One region of the Martinezella sp. CNPSo 3959 genome, then DNA from elsewhere that is predicted to be linked to it. Evidence: predicted binding sites of a transcription regulator. Region 1 holds the regulator's gene; each other region holds the start of a gene.
The links. Region 1 encodes LexA, which represses DNA repair genes until DNA is damaged. Its sites were predicted from a motif close to TGTTCNNNNTGTGTTCNG; they were not measured.

Region 1 (7,125 bases):
ATGGAGCGGCCGGCATATTTTGCCTGCGGGCCGAGCGCTTCCTCGATACGGATGAGCTGGTTGTACTTGGCAAGACGGTCCGAACGCGACAGCGAGCCGGTCTTGATCTGGCCGCAGTTGGTGGCAACGGCAAGATCGGCGATCGTGGAATCTTCCGTTTCGCCGGAGCGGTGCGACATGACGGCGGTGTAGTTCGCCTTGTGCGCAGTTTCCACGGCGTCGAGGGTCTCGGTCAGCGAGCCGATCTGGTTGACCTTGACGAGGATCGAGTTGGCTACACCCATGCCGATGCCATCGCGCAGGCGGGCAGAGTTGGTGACGAACAGATCGTCGCCGACGAGCTGCGTCTTCTTGCCGATGAGGTCGGTCAGCGTCTTCCAGCCTTCCCAATCGTCTTCAGCCATGCCGTCTTCGATCGAAACGATCGGATACTTGGCGGCGAGTTCTGCGAGGTATTCAGCCATGGCGCCGGATTCCAGCGTACGGCCTTCGCCTTCAAGAACGTACTTGCCGTCCTTGAAGAATTCGGTCGAGGCGCAATCGAGGCCGAGAGCGATTTCTTCGCCCGGCTTGTAGCCCGCCTTCTCGATCGACTTCATGATGAAGTCGAGAGCTGCAGGCGCGCTGGAAAGGCCCGGTGCGAAACCGCCTTCGTCGCCGACGTTGGTGTTGTGGCCTTGCGATGCCAGTTCCTTCTTCAGAACGTGGAAGACTTCCGAACCCATGCGGACGGCTTCGCGGATCGAGTCGGCGCCGATCGGCAGGATCATGAATTCCTGGAAGTCGATCGGGTTGTCGGCATGAGCGCCACCGTTGATGATGTTCATCATCGGAACCGGCAGCAGGCGGGCGTGAGCGCCGCCGACATAACGGTAGAGCGGCAGGTTGGCACTCTGGGCAGCAGCCTTGGCAACGGCGAGCGAGACGCCGAGGATGGCATTGGCGCCAAGGCGCGACTTGTTCGGCGTGCCATCGAGCTCGATCATGATGTTGTCGAGCTGGATCTGGTTTTCGGCATCCATGCCGCCGATCGCATCGAAGATTTCCGAATTGACGGCTTCGACGGCCTTCTCGACACCCTTGCCATGGTAGCGCTTGCCGCCATCGCGAAGCTCGACGGCTTCATGTGCGCCGGTCGACGCACCCGACGGAACCGCCGCGCGGCCCAAGCTGCCGTCTTCGAGGTAGACATCGACTTCAACGGTCGGATTGCCACGGCTGTCGAGAATCTCGCGGGCGATAATGTCGGTGATTGCGGTCATGATAGCTCCCTGCTCGCTGGTTTATAAATCGATTTAAATCGTCTTAATCGAAGGCGCGGAAATTTCAATGGCGATCCGCGCCGCGATTTGGCACTCCTACAGGCCCGTAACGCAAGTTCATGTCAGCCTGTTGAATGCCGGCTACGTTTCAGGCCTTGGCGATAGCGTCGAAGGCCAGCAGCTTTTCCAGAAGCCGCGGCATATCCTTCAGATAGACCATGTTCGGGCCATCGGACGGTGCATTGTCCGGGTCCTCATGTGTCTCGACAAAAACACCGGCGACGCCGACAGCGACCGCGGCGCGTGCCAGCGTCTCGACGAACCGGCGATCGCCGCCGGTCGAACCGCCCTGCCCGCCTGGCTGCTGCACGGAATGGGTCGCGTCGAAGATGACGGGCGCGCCCATCGCCGCCATGATCGGCAGCGAGCGCATATCCGAGACCAGCGTATTATAGCCAAAGGAGGCGCCGCGCTCGCAAAGAAGAATATTCGGATTGCCGCTTTCGTTCAGCTTGGCAAGCACGTTCTTCATATCCCATGGCGCCAGGAACTGGCCTTTCTTGACGTTGACCACGCGGCCAGTCTTGGCAGCGGCAACCAGAAGGTCTGTCTGGCGCGACAGGAAGGCCGGGATCTGCAGGATATCGACCGTCTTGGCAACGATGGCGCACTGCTCTTCCGTGTGGATGTCGGTCAGGACGGGAAAGCCATATTCCTTCTTGAGGTCGGCAAAAATTTCCAAGGCCTTCTCCAGGCCGATGCCGCGCTTGCCCGACAGCGATGTGCGGTTCGCCTTGTCGAAGGAGGACTTGTAGATAAGGCCGATGCCGAGCTTGCCGCAGAGTTCCTTCAGCACGCCGGCAATCATAAAGGCATGATCGCGGCTTTCCATCTGACAGGGGCCGGCGATCAGCGACAGCTTTGCAGTATTGGAAAAAAGGACCTTGGAGGCACCCTCGCCGACGGTGACTTCGGAATTTGTGCTCATTTTGTCTCCTCAAAGGCGAACAATGCGCCCTGACCGGGCGCCAACCTCGCCAATAGACGATTGTTCTTACGCGTATAGGTGACGCCGTTAGCAGTGAAATGCGACGATGTCACGGAAAGATCGCGTGTTTTGAAAAGGATTGCCCGCGCCCTGAGCCCCGGATCAGTCGTGCGAACAGGCAGATCATAGAACGCCTCCATGCCTTCCGGCGTCAAAATCTCCAGATCGGCGTTGGCCGCCTTGATGGTCAAGCCGAAGGAATGCTCCGTTATTTGCGGGCTGCCGACAACGTCTTCGAAGAAGCGGCGATAGACGGCCGGTTGCGGCGCGCAAAGCGCTACCCGCGCAATGCCGGTCACGCCGTTCTCGTGACGCTCAAGCACGCTGCGGTCAGCCGGCAGCGGATTGATGCGCTGACAGCAGAAGGCGAGAAAGTCTGGCGCGCGCAGATCAGCGGCAAAGGCGAGACGAAAGCCGGCCGTGGTTTCCGTTCCGTCCGGCATCTTCATCGGACGGGAAAAATCCAGCATTCGCCCAGCGGAAATCGCCGCCGCGTTGAAGCGCTCGTCATCCGCCACCGCATCATCCGTGCCGAACACCACGGCCGAAAAACCATCTTCCCCCACCCGGAAACGATAAGCCTGATCGCGCGCGACGAAAACATTGCCGTCCAAAATGCTCTTCTCGCACTGCTCCGGAGATGCCACGCTCAGGGGTTCGAGATAGGTTTTATCGGCAAAGAAGACGCAGGCGTTCTGCGTGCCAAAGGGATGACGCGCATCCGGAGCCACCGTGAAACCGAGCTTGCCGAGGCGTTCGCGCGCCAGAGCGATATTGACGGTCGGCAGCACGAGATGATCCAGCGGGTGCGGTGACGAAATCATGGTTCCTCCTATCTGCCTTTGGCAGCAGATTTGCGCCCTTCCCCCGCGTAATTCAAGATAGGAGCATGGAACACTCAACGCACAGGGACAGGACCGAAAGCAATCTCACAAACGTGATTGCTGATTCTTACCGTCAACGCGTGTGGCCAATGACGTCCAATATGGATCCGCTTCTTGAATACGCCGACCGAGCAGCAAAGCCCGAGAACGGAAATGGCGATATTTTCTATATTTTTCAAATGGTTGCGGCCTATATAACGTCTCAACATCCTAAGCCGACCCATTCGTAAGTCGTAATTATTTAACTGACACTACAAGGCTTTACCGAAATTTAAGCACTTGCGGAACACATATGGAACATATAGTGTCCGTTCTGGATTTGTTTCACGGCTTTTCTTGATTCTGGGGTTCCAAGACGATGTTGACGCGCAAGCAGCAGGAACTGCTTCTCTTCATTCACGAACGCATGAAGGAATCCGGTGTTCCGCCGTCCTTCGACGAGATGAAGGATGCATTGGATTTGGCATCCAAATCCGGTATCCATCGTCTGATCACGGCGCTGGAGGAGCGCGGCTTTATCCGCCGGCTGCCGAACAGGGCCAGGGCTCTCGAAGTCATCAAGCTCCCGGATGCTTATAATCCCAGCCTTCAGCCGCGTCGCGGCTTTTCGCCGAGCGTCATCGAGGGCAGCCTCGGCAAGCCGCAGCCCGTTGCCCCGCCCGCTCCGTCGAAGGTGGCAAATGACGATCACAACGGCTCGGCGTCCGTACCGGTGATGGGTCGCATCGCAGCCGGCGTTCCGATCTCGGCCATCCAGAACAATACGCACGACATTACCGTTCCCGCCGACATGCTCGGCTCCGGCGAACATTATGCGCTTGAAGTTCGAGGGGATTCGATGATCGACGCCGGAATTTTCGACGGCGATACGGTCATTATCCGCAATTCGACCACGGCCAATCCCGGCGATATCGTCGTTGCACTCGTCGACGATGAAGAAGCTACCTTGAAGCGCTTCCGTCGCAAGGGTGCCTCCATCGCGCTGGAAGCCGCGAACCCAGCCTATGAAACCCGCATCTTCGGGCCAGATCGCGTCAAGGTTCAGGGCAAGCTCGTCGGCCTTATTCGTCGCTATCACTGACCGGTGAATTGTCCGGGACTGGCGGCGCCTTTGCAATTGGCGCGTCGAATTTGCCGGTGCGCCAATCATAGGTTCGATGCCTGGTCCATGGGCGCTGCGGGTTATTGAATGCGGCGGATATAATGGGTGTGTCTGAGGTAAGCACCATTTCAATGGAGCCGGTTTTGCGCAATGTCGCACCGGTTATGAGCGTTGCTCCGGAACGGCAATGATCCAGCCGCAGCCGGATTGGCGTCACGACAATGCTCCCGGTGTCGCAAGCCGCGGGCAGATAGGCCGCGTTCTCGATGGTGACCAATATCGCGCCGTTTTCGAGCATGGCGACACACCATGCTCCCTTCTGACAGGCAAAGCTGCCTTGCATGGTGCGGTCCAAAGCTTCTTCCATTGCGGTGCGGACCGCCTTCTCCTCCTCGTTACTTAGTCGCTTGTGCCGATCCGTCTTGCTGATCTGCGGAAGCCGGCTATCGGTCGGAAGCATGGTCGGCGGTTGATGTTCGGCTGCGACCAGTGCTTTTTGCCATTGCTCGAAGATGAAGGCCTGCGGTCTCTCGCGATTGGTGGCGAGGATATCATCCTGGCGCAAGGCAACCAGAATACCATCTTCCGAGATCATCAGATCCGGCTTCGGCACACCAGAGCCGAACGCGGCCACACCGACAGATGACAGCAGCAGCAACAGGCCCAGATGGCGAAGCCGGGTCCGCAACATGCTCATGATCAGGAAGCCGGCGATGAAAGTCGGCATCAGCCAGCTGGGCTGGCGGCCGAAAGTGATATCACCTCCCCACCCAGCCACCGTTTTTGCAATAGCGATCACAAGCTCCAGTCCCTCTCCGGTGACTTTCCAGAACGGTCCATCGATTCCGAAAGGCATCAGCAGCATCGCCATCATACCGAAGGGCATGACGATGAAAGAGACGACGGGCATGGCCGCAAGGTTGGCAGCAAGTCCATATGTCGCCAACCGGTGAAAGTGCTCGATCGAGAAGATGGCCGTCGACGCACCGCCGATGAACGAGGTCGACATCACGCCTCCAAAGAAGCGTGTGACGAACAGTAGCGGACTTAACAGACGGATGCGCGGCAGGATGTTTTCGCGATGCCGCCGTCGTTTCCAGAGCGAATAGCCTGATACCAGCGCCAGCGTTGCGGCGTAAGACATCTGGAAACTCGGACCGAGTACCTGAGACGGTGACAAGACCAGGATGACGATGGCTGAGAGCGCCACATTGCGCAAGCTGATGGATGGCCTGTCGAAAAGCACGGCCACCAGCATGATCGCCATCATGATGAAGGCGCGCTCGGCGGAGACGCCGAATCCGGAAATGAGGTAATAGGCCGTTACCGTTAGAAGCGCGCCGAAGGCTGCGAACTTCTTCGTCGGCCAGGCCTGGACGACACCGGGAAACAGGCTGAACAAATAGCGCAGACCGACATAGAAGATGCCGGCCGACAGCGCCATGTTGAGGCCGGAAATTGCAATGATGTGGGTCAGGCCGGCAATTCTCAGGGCTTCGGTCGTATCCTTCGAGATCGCACGTCGCTCATCGGTGACAAGTGCTGCTGCAAAGGCGCCGGTGTCTCCAGGCAAGGTTTGCCTGATGCGGTCGCCGATGCTGTTGCGCAGGCCAGCGAGCCAGATATCGGCCGCATCCAGTAACGAGCCGGCAGCATCGTCACCGGATGGCGACAATAATTCCGGCGTTCCGTAGGCAAAGCCATTCGCGCCGATGCCGTTGAAATAAGAGCTGAAAGCGAAATCGTTAAGACCCGTCAATGCCGGTCCGGCCGGAGGTGTCAGGCGCGCCCTGCCCCGGATCCGATCCCCCAGATCGAACGACTCCGCCTGCTTGCGCACGAAGACCGTAACCCGCTGGGGTGCGCGGCGGATAGAGGGTTTTTCCGTCGCCTCGACGCGGACGACATAGCGCCAGCGCCCATTGTCATAGGATTCCCGTCGCTCGATCTGCCCGGTCACGGTCGTCGTCACGGCCGAGTCGAGCATGACGGTGGAAACCCGCCAACTTTCCCACTGGGCCAGCGCCATGCCCAGGCAGATGAGCATACCGGCGAAAAGTGTGTGATGAAGCAGCCTGCCCGCATCGCGCTTTAGCAAAAAACCCAAAGCAAACAGAACGAGGCCTGCGAGAAACGCCTGCGGAGGCGGATCGATTTGCGCCTCGAACCAGATAATCGCACCCAAACCCATATAGATCGGTGCGAAAAGAACAGCACGGCCATGGGCCGCCTCCTCCGCAATCAAGCCGAGGACAGCGGTTCCAAGGCGCTTCGGAACACGCAGCAAACGCGACGTCAGCGGCGCCTGATCCTGTGTTCGTTCCCATTGTCGCGCTTTGGCGCTAGGGGTAATCGCGGTGGAAAAGGCGCGAGGTTGCGGAGACGCGGTGACGTCCCTGCTCTCTTCCTGCTGGTCGGATGCCTCCAAATTAGGCACTCGCTGACTGCCCCCGCGCCAAATTACAGCTTCTGCGCGATTTGTGCCGTCACCACACAGTGAATTCAACTGAAATCGGCGGGAACAAAGCTCAATTGGGCCGGTTTCCCGGCGTAGCATACGAAAGGGCGCTTCTGCAGTGCCCAAAAGTTGATACTGCATTGCACAATTCAGCGTTAGGATAACTTGGCATTAGGCTCTGGATCATATAGCTAGTCGGTAGTCGCTTAACCTTTTGGCGCTTTTTATGGCGTCAATCCCGCCAAATCTTGGAGGATCAGCATGACGGAACAAAGCGCGAAACTAACTTGGGGTGAAAAGACGGTGGACCTGCCGGTCAAGACCGGAACCATCGGCCCGAGTGTCATTGATATTGGTGCCCTTTATAAGAA
Region 2 (7,125 bases), 580 kb from region 1:
CCACCTCCGCGATCGGCTCTCCCGCGCCGATCATCGCCTTTGCCTGCTGCAGCCGCCGCATCAGCAGGAACCGATGCGGGCTTGTTGCAAACGCGGCGCGGAAATGTCGCGCCAGCGCAAAGCGATCGAGGCCGGTGATGCGCTCAAGCTCCTGCGAGCGCACACCCCGCGTGACATGCGCTTCGAGGTAGTCCCGCGCAGCCTTCACCTGCCCCCAGGCAATGCTACCTAAAGGCCGTTGCGGCAAACGGGCGTGCTGGACAAGCCCGTCGGTCAGCCGCGAGACGAAATCGTCAACGAAGAGCTCATCCAGCTCGCGATCGAGCTCACCAAGCGCCGCCAGCAGCAAGCCGGCGAGACGATTGTCTTCCACCACGGGGTCATCGACGAAAGGCAGGCCGACACGCGCCGCTTCGAGGCATTGAAACAGCACCGATGGCTCCAGATACAGCATTCGGTACACGAGCCCGTCATCGGTCGCGGCCCCGCCGTCATGCAGTTCGTCCGGATGAAGAATGATCACCCGTCCCGGCAGGCTATAGCGCTGTTCGCCGCGATAGCGGAATGTCTGCACGCCGCGCATGGTGACGCCAAGCGCATAGGTATCGTGCCGATGCAGCTCGAAGGCATCGCCGCGAAACTGCGCCTGGATGCGCTCGATACCCGGATAGGCCGGCGCGGACAGGATGCGGTTGGCCTCCGGCGTCACGCACAAACGTTCAAGACCCTCGAAGATCTGTCCGGTTACATCCTCCCGCAATGTCCCATTTCCAGACTGCATGAAAGTGACCATCGATGTTCGATACCAAAATCGCGATCGTTCTGCGAAGCGACCTTCAATCCTGGCAAAAGCTGAATGTAACGGCGTTCCTGTCGACAGGCATAGCCGGGCAGCATCCTGATATCATCGGCGAAGCCTATCGCGATCGCACCGGCAACGTCTACAATGCTTTGTCGATCCAGCCCATCATCGTGCTCTCGGCCGATAAGGAGAGCATTACCGCCATCCACCGCCGCTCGCTGGAGCGTGGCGTCACGTCTTCAATCTTCATCGAGGAAATGTTTTCAACCGGCCATGATGCGGCCAACCGCGCCGTCTTTTCCGAATTCGCGCCTGAGGACGCCAAGGTGGTCGGCATCGCGCTGCGTGCAGACAAGAAAATCGTCGACAAGATCACCAAAGGCGCCAGCATGCACGCGTGATCGGACGCAAAAAAACGGCCGGATGCTGAGACCCGGCCGTTTTTGTCCAGAAAGGCTTAGCCGTTCTGCGTGATCGGTGCGATCTGGATCTCGACGCGGCGGTTCTGCGCGCGACCGGCCTCGGTTGCGTTCGTTGCAACCGGCTGCGATGGACCGAAACCGATGGCCGACATGCGGCGCTGGTCGATACCCTGGCTACCGAGGTAGGACGCAACCGATCCGGCGCGGCGTTCGGACAGATCCTGGTTATGCTGCAGACTGCCAGTCGAATCTGTATGGCCGTTGACGTCGATCAGCGTGCGGTTGAACTTGCGCAGAACGATCGCGACGGAATTCAGCGTCGGGAAGAATTCCGGCTTGATCGCGTCCTGGTCGATATCGAAGGTAATCGCCGACGGCATGTTGAGGATGATGCGGTCGCCGACGCGGGTAACCGAAACGCCGGTGCCCTGCAGCTGCGCACGCAGTTCGGATTCCTGCTGGTCCATGTAGTTGCCGATGCCCGCACCTGCGAGCGCACCGACGCCTGCGCCGATCAGCGCGGCATTGCGGCGCGAGGCCGGCGAATGGCCGATCAGAAGGCCTGCGACAGCGCCGACACCGGCACCGATCGCTGCACCGCCTGCCGTATTGGAAACTTTCTGCTCACCTGTATAGGGATCGGTGGTCGTGCATGCGTTCAAAAAGGCTGCCGCTAGGGCAAGAATGGCAATTCTCTTTATCATGGAATCATCGCTCTCCGGTTCGATGGCCGCAGCAGATATGAAGCATTGCGGCAATATCGTGAAGAGAAATCTATGACGCCCTTATATCTTTGGGATGGAAGCAATTTCCGCAACAATCTTTCAATAATAGACATCAGACGCTGCCTCTGACAGCACCGCGAACACTCCAGCCAAGCGAAAAAACGGCGAAAGCCACCGAGGCAACGAGGATACGCATAACTCTGCCTCTTATGATTTTGGTTGGCTCTCAGAGATTCTGGAAAAGCTGCAAAGCCGTATTGTAGCTGGCATTGGCGATCGAGAGCGATTGCAGCCCGAGCTGCTGCTGAGCCTGCAGCGCCAGAACCTTGCTCGATTGCTGCTCCATATCGGCATCGACAAGCTTCCCGACACCGCTGGTCAAGGAATCGCTCAGATTCTTGGCGAACTCGGTCTGGAGATTGATGCGCGATTCGAGGGAGCCGAAGGCGGACCCGATCGTCTTGAGCTGATTCAACATTCCCGTCACTGTGTTGACCATGTCGGCGATGGCCCCTTTGGTCGTATTCGCATCGAGCGAGATCTCCACCTGGCCGCTCGTATTGCCGTTCTGAGTGCTGACGAGCACATAGTTCCTTGCAGCCCCGGCCTCGGTCGCGAAAGACGTCGACGTCAGCACGCCATATCCGCCGGAGCCGCTCGACTGATCATCGATCAGATAGCGCGCATCGGCCGATGTGATCGGGCCGCTCGTCGAACTCACGCCTGCATAGCTCAACATGCCGATCGAAACCATCCCGTTGCTGCCGCGGATCAGCGAACCCGGCACTTCATGCGGATCGGTAGGATCGGCGCCATCCCGCAGCACGGTCCAGTTGACGCCATTGAAGGTCGCAGACTCTCCGATGCTGCGCAGTTGCTCTTTCAGCTGCGCAATCTCATCATTGAGTTTCGTCTTGTCGACGCTGGTCTCATAGGCGCTAACAAGCTTTGTCCTGATCTCGGTGACGACGTCGATCGCGCTGCCGACACCCGTGGAAGCCGTGCTGACGGTCGAGGCGGCGAGACCGAGCGCATCCTGAACCGACGAAATTGCACCGACGTCAGTATGCGTCAAAGTCGAGATTTTCCAGTACGTAGCATTGTCTCTCGCCGTTTGAACCCGCAGGCCCGACGACATCTGTCGTTCGGCATTACCCAGTTTGGCCTGGGTGTCCCTCAGCACTTCCAGCGCTGTATTCATAGAGGGACTGACCCTGATGAAGGTCGAAAAAATACTCACGGCACATGAACTCCGAACGCAACAATACGCAACACATACAAGAAGACATCGGAACCTTGCCGCGGGCGCTCATGCGCGCGGGCCGATCGCATCGGCAAACAGGAGCCAGGCAAAAACAACACCTGCGCTCCGGCGGTTACATATCCTCATGATTAGCAAACATGCTTAAGAATGCGCTAAGAACAACGCATAATTCACCATAATTATGCGCGGGAATGATAACTGGCTTAGCCCCGACGTGCTCGCGCTATTCCGCGGCGCGACGATTGGCGAGCATCGTTCACGCGGCCGCTGCTTCCCGTGAATCGACTGCTAAACCACAATTTAGGTACAAACAAAGTTGTAATCTTCGGTGAGACAACGACACGTTTTACAGGCTCGTCGGCATGTCCGCTCCGTGATGCAAAACGCGCATCAAGAGCTGCGAATGTGCACTTTTTGTTCTAATTTCGGCCCGTTTCTTTTGCCTTTCGGGGTAGAATCATTACATTGGGCCGCATGACCATTGGACATGACGACATTCCCTTCTTTGACGAGGAGCCGGAGCACACAGCACCGCGCCGTTCCGCGCCGGCTGCCGGCAGCATTGGCGGCGGCATCGCGGCACGCGCCATGGCGGCACGCGACAGCGGCCGCCGGCCGGATTATCTTTCCGGCCTTAATGCCGAGCAGACGGAAGCCGTGGAAACGCTCGACGGGCCTGTTCTGGTGCTTGCCGGCGCAGGCACCGGCAAGACGCGCGTGCTGACGACGCGCATCGCTCATATCCTCTCCACCAACCGCGCCTTCCCCAGCCAGATCCTCGCGGTCACCTTCACCAACAAGGCGGCCCGTGAGATGAAGGAACGCATCGCGCTGCTCGTCGGCGGCGCGGTCGAAGGCATGCCCTGGCTCGGCACCTTCCACTCGATCGGTGTCAAGCTTTTGCGCCGTCATGCCGAGCTGGTGGGCCTCACCTCCAGCTTCACCATTCTCGACACGGACGATGTCATTCGCCTGATCAAGCAACTGATCCAGGCGGAAGGGCTCGACGACAAGCGCTGGCCGGCCAAGCAGTTTGCCGGCATGATCGATACCTGGAAGAACAAGGGCCTCAGCCCCGCTGATATTCCGGAAGGCGACGCGCGCGCCTTCGCCAACGGCAAGGGCCGCGAACTCTATGCCGCCTACCAGAACCGCCTGAAAACGCTGAACGCCTGCGACTTCGGCGATCTCCTGCTGCATCCGATCAATATGTTCCGGCAGAATCCAGATATCCTCAAGGATTATCACCAGCGCTTCCGCTACATCCTGGTCGACGAATATCAGGACACCAACACGGCGCAATATATGTGGCTTCGCCTGCTGGCGCAGCGGCAGAAGGGCGAGCAGCAGAATGTCTGCTGCGTCGGCGACGACGACCAGTCGATCTATGGCTGGCGCGGTGCTGAGGTCGACAACATCCTGCGCTTCGAGAAGGATTTTCCGGGCGCCAAGGTCATCAAGCTCGAGCGCAACTATCGCTCCACCGAACATATTCTCGGCGCTGCCGCGCATCTGATCGCCCATAATGAGGGCCGGCTCGGCAAGACGCTGTTCACCGACCGCTCCGATCCGGACGATATAAAGGTGCAGGTGCATGCCTCCTGGGATTCCGAGGAGGAAGCGCGCGCGATCGGCGAAGAGATCGAGCAGCTGCAGCGCAACAAGCACAATCTCAACGACATCGCCATCCTCGTGCGCGCCTCGTTCCAGATGCGCGAGTTCGAAGACCGCTTCGTCACGCTCGGCCTGAACTATCGCGTCGTCGGCGGCCCGCGTTTCTACGAGCGCCTCGAAATCCGCGATGCCATGGCCTATTTCCGTCTCGTCTGCCAGCCGGCCGACGATCTCGCCTTCGAGCGCATCATCAACACACCGAAGCGCGGCCTCGGTGATACCACGGTTCGCGCCCTGCATGATTATGCCCGTGTGCGCGATATCCCGATGCTGGCGGCAGCGGCCGACATCATCGAGACGGACGAGATGAAGCCGAAGGCGCGCAAGGCGCTGTTCGACGTCGTCCAATCCTTCCGCCGCTGGCAGGGGCTGCTCGAAAACACGCCGCATACCGATCTTGCCGAGCAGATCCTCGAAGAGTCCGGCTATACGGACATGTGGAAGAACGACAAATCGGCGGAAGCGCCGGGGCGCCTGGAAAACCTGAAAGAACTCATCCGCTCCATGGACAGCTTCGAGTCCATGCGCGGCTTCCTCGAACACGTCGCCCTCGTCATGGATGCCGAGCAGAACGAGAATCTCGACGCCGTCTCCATCATGACGCTGCACTCCGCCAAGGGTCTGGAATTCGACACCGTGTTCCTGCCCGGCTGGGAAGAAGGCCTGTTTCCACACCAGCGCTCGCTCGACGAAAGCGGTCGCGCCGGGCTGGAGGAAGAGCGCCGCCTCGCCTATGTCGGCATCACCCGCGCCAAGCGCCGCTGCCACATCTGGTTCGTTTCCAACCGCCGCATCCACGGTCTCTGGCAATCCACGATCCCCTCCCGCTTCCTCGACGAACTGCCGGAAATGCATGTTCAGGTCGCCGAAGTCGAACAATCCTATGGCGGATATGGCCGCGGCGGCTACGGCCAGTCACGCTTCGACAAGGCAGATCCCTTCGCCAACACCTATTCCACGCCCGGCTGGAAACGCGCCCAGGCCAACCGCAACGATGCAACCCGCGACAACTGGGGCAGCCGCTCCGGCCACGCCGTCGAGCGCATCGGCTATGGCGAGAGCGGCCCCAAGGTGCGCACCATCGACGGCGAGCTGGTGGCCAAATCCACCTCCGCCGAACCCTCCAAATTCGCCATCGGCGACCGCGTCTTCCACATCAAGTTCGGCAACGGCAACGTCTCGGAAATCGAGGGCAACAAGCTGACCATCGAATTCGACCGCGCGGGGCAGAAAAGGGTGTTGGATGGGTTTGTGGAGCGGGTTTAGCGGTAAAAGGTCGGCCATCTAGTTTGGGACCAGAGGCTGCCTATCGGTGCAACCGCTAAGATAAGAGGCTGATTATGCGGCCTCTTGCCTCCCCCGCGCTCCGTCATCCTCGGGCTTGACCCGAGGATCCACGCACAGGCTTCCCATCAAATTCGTGTTGTCTATTTGAGGCACGAACGAGAGCGCCGCGTTCTGGGCGGCGACAAAGTCGTCTGACACGGCAATCAATTACGCAACAAAGAGGCTTGTGCTTGGATCCTCGGGTCAAGCCCGAGGAGACGATCCTTCTGCCGCAAAGGCTCTTGCGCCGCGCTGCGCCACTTTAGTTGCGCCCGCCATTTGCCCTGATGATCTGTCCGTTGACCCAGCCACTATGCGAGCCGGCCAGAAACGATACGATCTGGGCGATATCCTCCGGCAGCCCGAGGCGCCCGAGCGGGATGTCGTTTATCAGCCGCTGGATCAGCGCCTCGGACCGCCCCTTGAACAGCAATTCGGTCGCGATCGGCCCCGGCGCGACTGCATTGACCGTGACGCCGCGTGGGCCGAGTTCCTTCGCAAGGATATGGGTCATCGCCTCCACCGCCGCTTTGGTCGCCGCGTAAACGCCGTTGCCGGGGGGGTAGTGACCGATAATGCTAGTGGAGAGATTGATGATGCGGCCGCCATCGCGCACCCGCCTCGCCCCTTCTCGCATTCCATTGAAGGTGCCCGTCAGATTGACGGCAACCTGCTGCCGAAAATCCTCATCCAAAACCTCGGCCAGTGGCGAGAATTTGCTGATCCCGGCATTGTTAACGAGCACGTCGACCTTTCCGAACTCCGCTTCGGCGCGATCGAACAATGCGGTCACGGCCGCGGCATCGGCGACATCCGCACGGACCGCAATCGCGCGACCACCCGCCGCGGCGATACCGGCGACAACATCGGCGGCCTCTTCGGAACTCGATGCGTAATTGACGACGATCTGAA
Region 3 (7,125 bases), on a different contig from region 1:
CACCTCCAGCCGCGCTCGCCTGAGCGTTTGGCGCGTATGCGCCGCATTTCCGACAAGACCTCAAGTCCGCCTGCGGCGAAGCCGTCGGCATAGGCCTATTTTCAAGGATAATACCCATGCGTACCTCACCATGGCTCGTGGCACTTTATACAGTGGTCATCGTCATTGGCTTTCTGATCGCCCTGCCGAACGCGCTGCCGCCGTCGGTTCTCAACAAGATTCCGTCCTGGCTGCCGCATAGCCAGGTTTCGCTCGGTCTCGACCTTCGTGGCGGTTCCTATCTCGTTCTCGAAGTCGATGAGAAGGACCTGACGAACGGCCGACTGCAGTCGCTGCAGCAGGACGCACGTCGCGTGCTGCGCGACAAGAACATCCAGACCCGCTCGATCGTCCGCAACGGCGATCAGATCGTCGTGACGCTCACTGATCCCTCGCAGAGCAGCGATGCAGTGACGCAACTGCGCACGCTTGCCAACACGATCACATCCGGCCTCTCAGCCGGTCAATCCGATCTCAACATCACGCCGAATGGCGCGACGATCGCGATGTCCTTCTCGCAAGCCGGCATTTCCGCCAATGTGGATTCAGCCGTTCAGCAGAGCCTTGAAGTCATCCGCAAGCGCGTCGACCAGGTGGGCGTCGCCGAGCCGACCATTCAGCGCGTCGGCCCGAACCGCGTTCTCGTCCAGCTTCCGGGTGCACAGGATCCGTCGCATCTGCGCGAGCTTCTCGGCTCGACCGCGAAGATGTCCTTCCACCTGCTCGCCGGCAATGTCGATCCGAACAATCCCGGCCCCGGCGTCACCATCATGAAGGACGAGCAGGGCAACAGCTATCCGGTTCTCGACCGCATCGAACTGTCGGGTGACCGCCTGACGGACGCCCGCGTCAGCTTCGATCCGAACACGCATGAGCCGCTCGTCACCTTCCGCTTCGACAGCGCCGGCGCCAACCGCTTTGCCGAAATCACCCGCGAAAATGTCGGCAGGCCCTTTGCAATCGTTCTCGACAACAAGGTGCTGAGCGCACCGAATATCCGCGAGCCGATCACCGGCGGTTCGGGCCAGATCTCCGGCAATTTCACCGCCGACAGCGCCACCACGCTTGCAGCCCTGCTGCGCGCCGGCGCTCTGCCCGCCAAGCTCACCGTCATCGAAGAACGCACCGTCGGCGCCGATCTCGGTAGCGACGCGATCCAGAAGGGCATCTATAGCGGCCTCGTCGGCTTCGTCTTGGTTGCCGCCTTCATCTTCGTGCTCTATGGCGCCTGGGGCATTCTCGCCAATGTCGCGCTGCTCATCCACACGGTCCTGACTTTCTCGGCTCTGACGCTTGTCGGCGCCACGCTGACGCTGCCGGGCATCGCCGGTATCGTCCTTGGCATCGGCCTTGCGGTTGATGCCAACGTTCTCATCAACGAGCGCATCCGCGAAGAAACCCGCAAGGGCCGCGGCGCCTTCGCCGCCATCGATAATGGCTTCAAGAAGGCATATTCGACGATCATCGACGGCAACATGACGGCGCTCATCGCCGCCGCCATCCTGTTCTACTTCGGCTCCGGCCCGGTTCGCGGCTTTGCCGTGACCATGGGTCTCGGCCTCATCATCTCGATGTTCACCTCCGTCGCCTTCGTGCGCGTCGTGATGATCGCCATCACCCGTCGCCGCAAGCTGAAGGTGATCAACATCAGGCCGCTGATCCCCTTCAGCCCTTATGACAAGCACATCCAGTTCATGAAGGCCCGCTTCTTCGGCGTCACCGTCTCGGCGATCCTGTCGATCGCCTCGGTGGTTCTGTTCATCCATCCGGGCCTCAACTACGGCGTCGATTTCCGCGGCGGCATCCAGATGTCGGTCAAGACCAAGGACGCAGCCGATCTGTCTACGTTCCGCGAGGGCTTGAACACGCTCGGCCTCGGCGAAATCGCACTGCAGTCCTTCGGCGACAACAATAGCCTTCTTGTCCGCGCCCAGCGCCAGGACGGCGGCGAAGAGGCGCAGACGGCGGCAGTGACCAAGCTCAAGGCGGAAATCGTCAAGATCGACCCCGGCGCGACCATCGAAGGCACCGATGTCATCGGCCCTAAGGTCTCGGGCGAGCTTGCCTGGGCCGGTATCCTGTCAGTCGTAATCGCCAGCCTGGCGATGCTCGTCTATATCTGGGTGCGGTTCGAATGGCCGTTCGCGGTCGGCGCCATCGTCACGCTGGTGCTCGATGTGACCAAGGCGATCGGCTTCTTCGCGATCACCGGCCTCGATTTCAACCTGACGGCCATCGCCGCGATCCTGACGCTTGTGGGATATTCGGTGAACGACAAGGTCGTGGTCTATGACCGCATGCGTGAAAACATGCGGCTCTACAAGTCGATGCCGCTGCGCGACATCATTGACAAGTCGATCAACGAGACCCTGGCGCGAAGCCTCTATACCAACGCCACCGCCTTCCTGGCGTTGGTGCCGATGGCGATCTGGGGCGGCAGCGCCGTCTCCAGCTTCGCGATCCCGATGGTGTTCGGCATCCTCGTCGCCGGCGCCTCATCGGTCTTCATCGCGGCGCCGATCCTGCTGTTCCTCGGCGACTGGCGTCGCCGTCATGCCAAGCCGGTCGCCAATGACACGGCATCGGCAGACGGCAAGCCCGGTAAGGACAACAAGCAGATTCCTGCTGCTTAATATATGAAAAGAGGACATGCCCGGCTTCCGGGCATGTCTACCAGCCGCTTACGAAATCGGCGGCATATGCAAAGGCAAGCCCGGACGCGGGGCCGTAATCTTTTCCACAACACCGTTTTCCTGCTCGCTGACGAGCAAATGCTTGCCGTCCACGGTGAAGGCGATATTGGCTGGCCTTGTGCCGTCGGTGCGGATATGGCCGGCCATTTTTCCCTCGGCGTCCACCATAGAAATTTCACCCAGGCCGTACATGGCACAATACAGCATGCCATTGCGATCAAAAGCGAGGCCTGCCGGTCCGCGCAGCGCATTGACGGCAGGCGATGTCATCGACTGGACAAACATTTCCTGCCTGCCGCCCACGACCTGCCGATAGATTTTTCCGGTCAGCGTTTCGCTATAATAGAGCAATCCGTCGGCATCGAAGGCAATGCCGCTCGCAAAGAGCAAGCCGGCTGCCAGGACCCGGATGACCCGGCCCTCGGCCGGATCGATCTGATAGACACAGCCATTATAAGCCGCCTTGAAGAAATCGGGATGGATGTGGCCGCCTTCGAGAAGATTGGCAAGAGGGATGCCGGAATCAGTCATGTAAAGCAGGCCGTCAGGTCCGAAAGCGAGTGCATTCGGATGGAGAAACGGACCATCGGCGCTGCCTTCAATGACCTGCAGGACGCGGCCTTGCGCCGATAATCTGACAAGGGAATTCTCCGGGCCATTGGCGACCCAGAAACATCCGTCACCATCCGCCGCAATCCCCATCGGCCAGCCGCCGACCCGGCAAAGTTCCTGCGGTACGCCGCTTGCGTCGAAAAGTTTCAGACAGCGGCGGCTGGCATCCATTTCTACGACCGCGAGGCGGCCGTCCGACAAGGCCACGAGGCCGCTAGGCAGACGCAGCCCGGTGGCAATCGTTTCGTTCATGTTTTGAAACCTTCATTCTACGCATTACGAAGCCCCAAAAACTCAAAATGCTGCGCCGAAATGATACATAAGCATGACGAAGATCCTTTTCGAGCCGGGCGAATGCAAATCCCGATAAGATTCTTGCGCCAGAGGTCACATCCGCGTGCAGGCCCTGCTCATCTTGACAGGCTTTAGCGATTCGGAACATCCATAGAACGTTCCTATATTTTCGCGTTTGCGATTCGCCGCATATCGCGCTCCGTGCCGGCCGCCGGAGATAGTCAGGAGAGTTGATGACCGCCGCCTATCTGGAAAAGCTGAACCCGGAGCAACGGCTGGCGGTGGAACACGGCACGACTGCGGGCGACGGTCATATTGCCGGGCCGCTGCTCGTCATAGCGGGAGCCGGCTCCGGCAAGACAAACACGCTTGCCCATCGCGTCGCGCATCTGATCGTCAAAGGCGCAGACCCCCGTCGTATTCTGCTGATGACCTTTTCGCGCCGCGCCGCAGCCGAAATGGGCCGCCGTGTCGAGCGCATCTGCCGCGAGGTGCTGGGTGCGAATTCCGGCATCACCGCCGATGCACTTGCCTGGACCGGCACGTTCCATGGTATCGGTGCGCGCCTGCTCCGGGATTATGCAGAACAGATCGGCATCGATCCCGTCTTCACGATCCACGACCGGGAAGACAGCGCCGACCTCATGAATCTGGCGCGCCACGACCTCGGCTTCTCGAAGACAGAGAATCGCTTCCCGACAAAGGCGACATGCCTTGCCATCTACTCCCGTTCCGTCAATGCGGAAGCGCCCCTCGACGGCGTGCTGCGCGACTTCTTCCCCTGGTGCGCCATGTGGGAAAAGCAGCTGCGCGATCTTTTCGCTGCCTATGTCGAGGCAAAGCAGGTGCAGAACGTGCTCGATTACGACGACCTGCTGCTCTACTGGGCACATATGCTGCAGGAGCCGCTGATCGCCGAGGATATCGGCAGCCGCTTTGACCACGTGCTTGTCGACGAATATCAGGATACGAACCGGCTGCAGTCCTCGATCCTGCTGGCTTTGAAGCCGGATGGGCGCGGATTGACCGTCGTCGGCGACGATGCGCAGTCGATCTATTCCTTCCGCGCCGCAACCGTGCGCAACATTCTCGATTTCCCGAAGGCCTTCACGCCCTCGGCCGATATCGTTACCCTCGACCGCAACTATCGCTCGACACAGCCGATCCTGGCCGCCGCCAATGCCGTGATCGATCTTGCCTCCGAGCGCTTTACCAAGAACCTGCGGACCGAGCGGCAAAGCGTAGAGCGGCCGCGGCTGGTGACCGTGCGTGATGAGGCCGATCAGGCGCGCTACATCGCCGATCAAATACTGGAAAATCGCGAGGGTGGCGCAAGGCTCAAGCAGCAGGCCGTGCTCTTCCGCACCTCGAGCCACAGCGGCCCACTCGAAGTGGAACTCACCCGGCGCAACATTCCCTTCGTCAAGTTCGGTGGATTGAAATTCCTCGACAGTGCTCATGTCAAGGACATGCTTGCGGCGCTGCGCTTCGCCCAGAACCCGCGCGACCGTGTGGCGGGGTTCCGCCTGATGCAGCTCCTGCCCGGCGTTGGCCCTTCGACAGCACAGCGCGTACTCGACCAGATCGGCGAAGAGGCAAGCCCGATCACGGCGCTCACCGAACTCCCGCCGCCACCGCGCACGGGAGACGATTGGACCGCCTTTGTCGAGACGATGCGGGAGGTCAAAAGCGGGAAGGCCGGCTGGCCGGCGGAAATCGGCCTCGTTCGCCAATGGTACGAGCCACATCTGGAACGCGTACATGAGGATGCATCGACCCGCCAGGCGGATCTCGTCCAGCTCGAACAGATTGCCGCTGGCTACGGCTCGCGTGAGCGCTTCCTCACCGAGCTGACGCTCGATCCGCCCGACGCCACCAGCGACCAGGCGGGTGTGCCGCTACTCGACGAGGACTATCTGATCCTCTCGACCATTCATTCCGCCAAGGGGCAGGAATGGACGAAGGTCTTCATCCTGAATGCCGTCGATGGCTGCATCCCCGCCGACCTCGCCGTCGGATCATCCGCCGAAATCGAGGAAGAGCGTCGGCTGCTCTATGTCGCGATGACGCGGGCCAAGGACAATCTCGATCTCGTCATTCCGCAGCGCTTCTTCGTGCACGGCCAGCATGCGCAGGGCGACAAGCATGTCTTCGCCTCGCGCACCCGCTTCATTCCAGCAACCTTGCTGCAGTTTTTCGAGGTCTGCGGCTGGCCGCAGGCGCGTGCCGAAAGCGCTGCCGCCATTCGGGCGCGAGAGGTGCGCGTCGATGTGGGTGCGCGGATGCGGGGCATGTGGCGGTGAGTTGCAGCAATTGAGGTCGGCAGGTCAGGCATGTTCTTTGATGCCGCCTCTTACCGCCTAGCCCCTCACCCGGCCAACTATCCAGCCATCCTCACTTCGCCTCGCGAAACATCTCGATGATCGCCGAAAAATCGCGTCCGCCATTGCCGAGCTTTTCGAAGAGTGCGTAGAGCTGCGCCGCCTCCGCGCCCAGAGGCGTCGACGCACCGCTGGAGAGCGCCGCTTCCTGCGACAGCCGCAAGTCCTTGAGCATCAGCGCCGCCGCAAAGCCGGGCTTGTAATCATTGTTGGCGGGCGAGGTCGGCACCGGACCGGGCACGGGGCAGTAGGTATTGATCGACCAGCATTGGCCGGAGGAGGTCGAAGCGACATCGAAGAGGGCCTGGTGCGAAAGGCCAAGCTTCTCGCCGAGCACGAAAGCCTCGCAGACGCCGATCATGGAGATGCCGAGGATCATGTTGTTGCAGATCTTCGCGGCCTGGCCGGCGCCGGCATCGCCGCAATGGACGATCTTCTTGCCCATCACCTCGAGCAGCGGTTTGGCGGCGGCAAAGCTTTCCGTCGAGCCGCCAGCCATGAAGGTCAACGTTCCGGCCGCGGCACCTCCGGTGCCGCCGGACACCGGCGCATCGAGAGAAAGACAACCGACGTCAGCCGCCATCGCGTGAGCCTTGCGGGCACTGTCGACATCGATGGTGGAGCTGTCGATCAGCAAGGTTCCCTTGGGCACGGAGCGCAGCACGTCAGCCCAGACGGTCAGGACATGCTGGCCTTTCGGCAGCATGGTCACGACCACTTCGGCATCGGCCAAGGCCTCTGTCAGCACGCTGGCAGCCTTTACGCCAGACGCTTCGGCTGCCTTCAGCACATCATGCGAGAGGTCGAACCCAGTGACGGCATGGCCCGCCTTGACCAGATTGGCGGCCATCGGGCCTCCCATATTGCCGAGGCCGATGAATGCGATCCGCGTCATGATGTTTTCCTCCCATGATCGGTTATCTTGCGAAAAGCGGTGGCTGCGCCGGTATGAAGAAACGGTCGATGGCATCCGCCGTCACTTCGGAAAGGCTCGCCGGAGACCATTTCGGATTGCGGTCCTTGTCGATGACGGCGGCGCGCACGCCCTCGTAGAAATCGTGATTATACAATATGCCCTTGCAGGCGCCGAGTTCACGATTGAGGCA

Region 2: AC13RE_RS03805 (ATP-dependent helicase) is a predicted target of LexA. The motif match lies at 3,618-3,635, and genes of this name have one in related genera.
Region 3: AC13RE_RS12855 (ATP-dependent helicase) is a predicted target of LexA. The motif match lies at 3,779-3,796, and genes of this name have one in related genera.

What each region holds. Positions count from the first base shown of each region.
Region 1 is NZ_JBXSOV010000001.1:168,745-175,869, reverse strand. Features, by position in the region: gene eno (phosphopyruvate hydratase) at 1-1,262, opposite strand, end outside; gene kdsA (3-deoxy-8-phosphooctulonate synthase) at 1,411-2,250, opposite strand; gene AC13RE_RS00925 (VOC family protein) at 2,247-3,134, opposite strand; gene lexA (transcriptional repressor LexA) at 3,553-4,275, shown strand; gene AC13RE_RS00915 (ComEC/Rec2 family competence protein) at 4,256-6,724, opposite strand; gene gltA (citrate synthase) at 7,016-7,125, shown strand, end outside.
Region 2 is NZ_JBXSOV010000001.1:743,968-751,092, forward strand. Features, by position in the region: gene AC13RE_RS03785 (AraC family transcriptional regulator) at 1-781, opposite strand, end outside; gene AC13RE_RS03790 (DUF2000 family protein) at 796-1,203, shown strand; gene AC13RE_RS03795 (YiaD family glycine zipper/OmpA-like lipoprotein) at 1,260-1,928, opposite strand; gene AC13RE_RS03800 (flagellin N-terminal helical domain-containing protein) at 2,176-3,150, opposite strand; gene AC13RE_RS03805 (ATP-dependent helicase) at 3,688-6,153, shown strand; gene AC13RE_RS03810 (SDR family oxidoreductase) at 6,476-7,125, opposite strand, start outside.
Region 3 is NZ_JBXSOV010000004.1:87,271-94,395, reverse strand. Features, by position in the region: gene AC13RE_RS12870 (hypothetical protein) at 1-23, shown strand, start outside; gene secD (protein translocase subunit SecD) at 117-2,672, shown strand; gene AC13RE_RS12860 (SMP-30/gluconolactonase/LRE family protein) at 2,721-3,596, opposite strand; gene AC13RE_RS12855 (ATP-dependent helicase) at 3,872-5,941, shown strand; gene mmsB (3-hydroxyisobutyrate dehydrogenase) at 6,033-6,914, opposite strand; gene AC13RE_RS12845 (enoyl-CoA hydratase/isomerase family protein) at 6,937-7,125, opposite strand, start outside.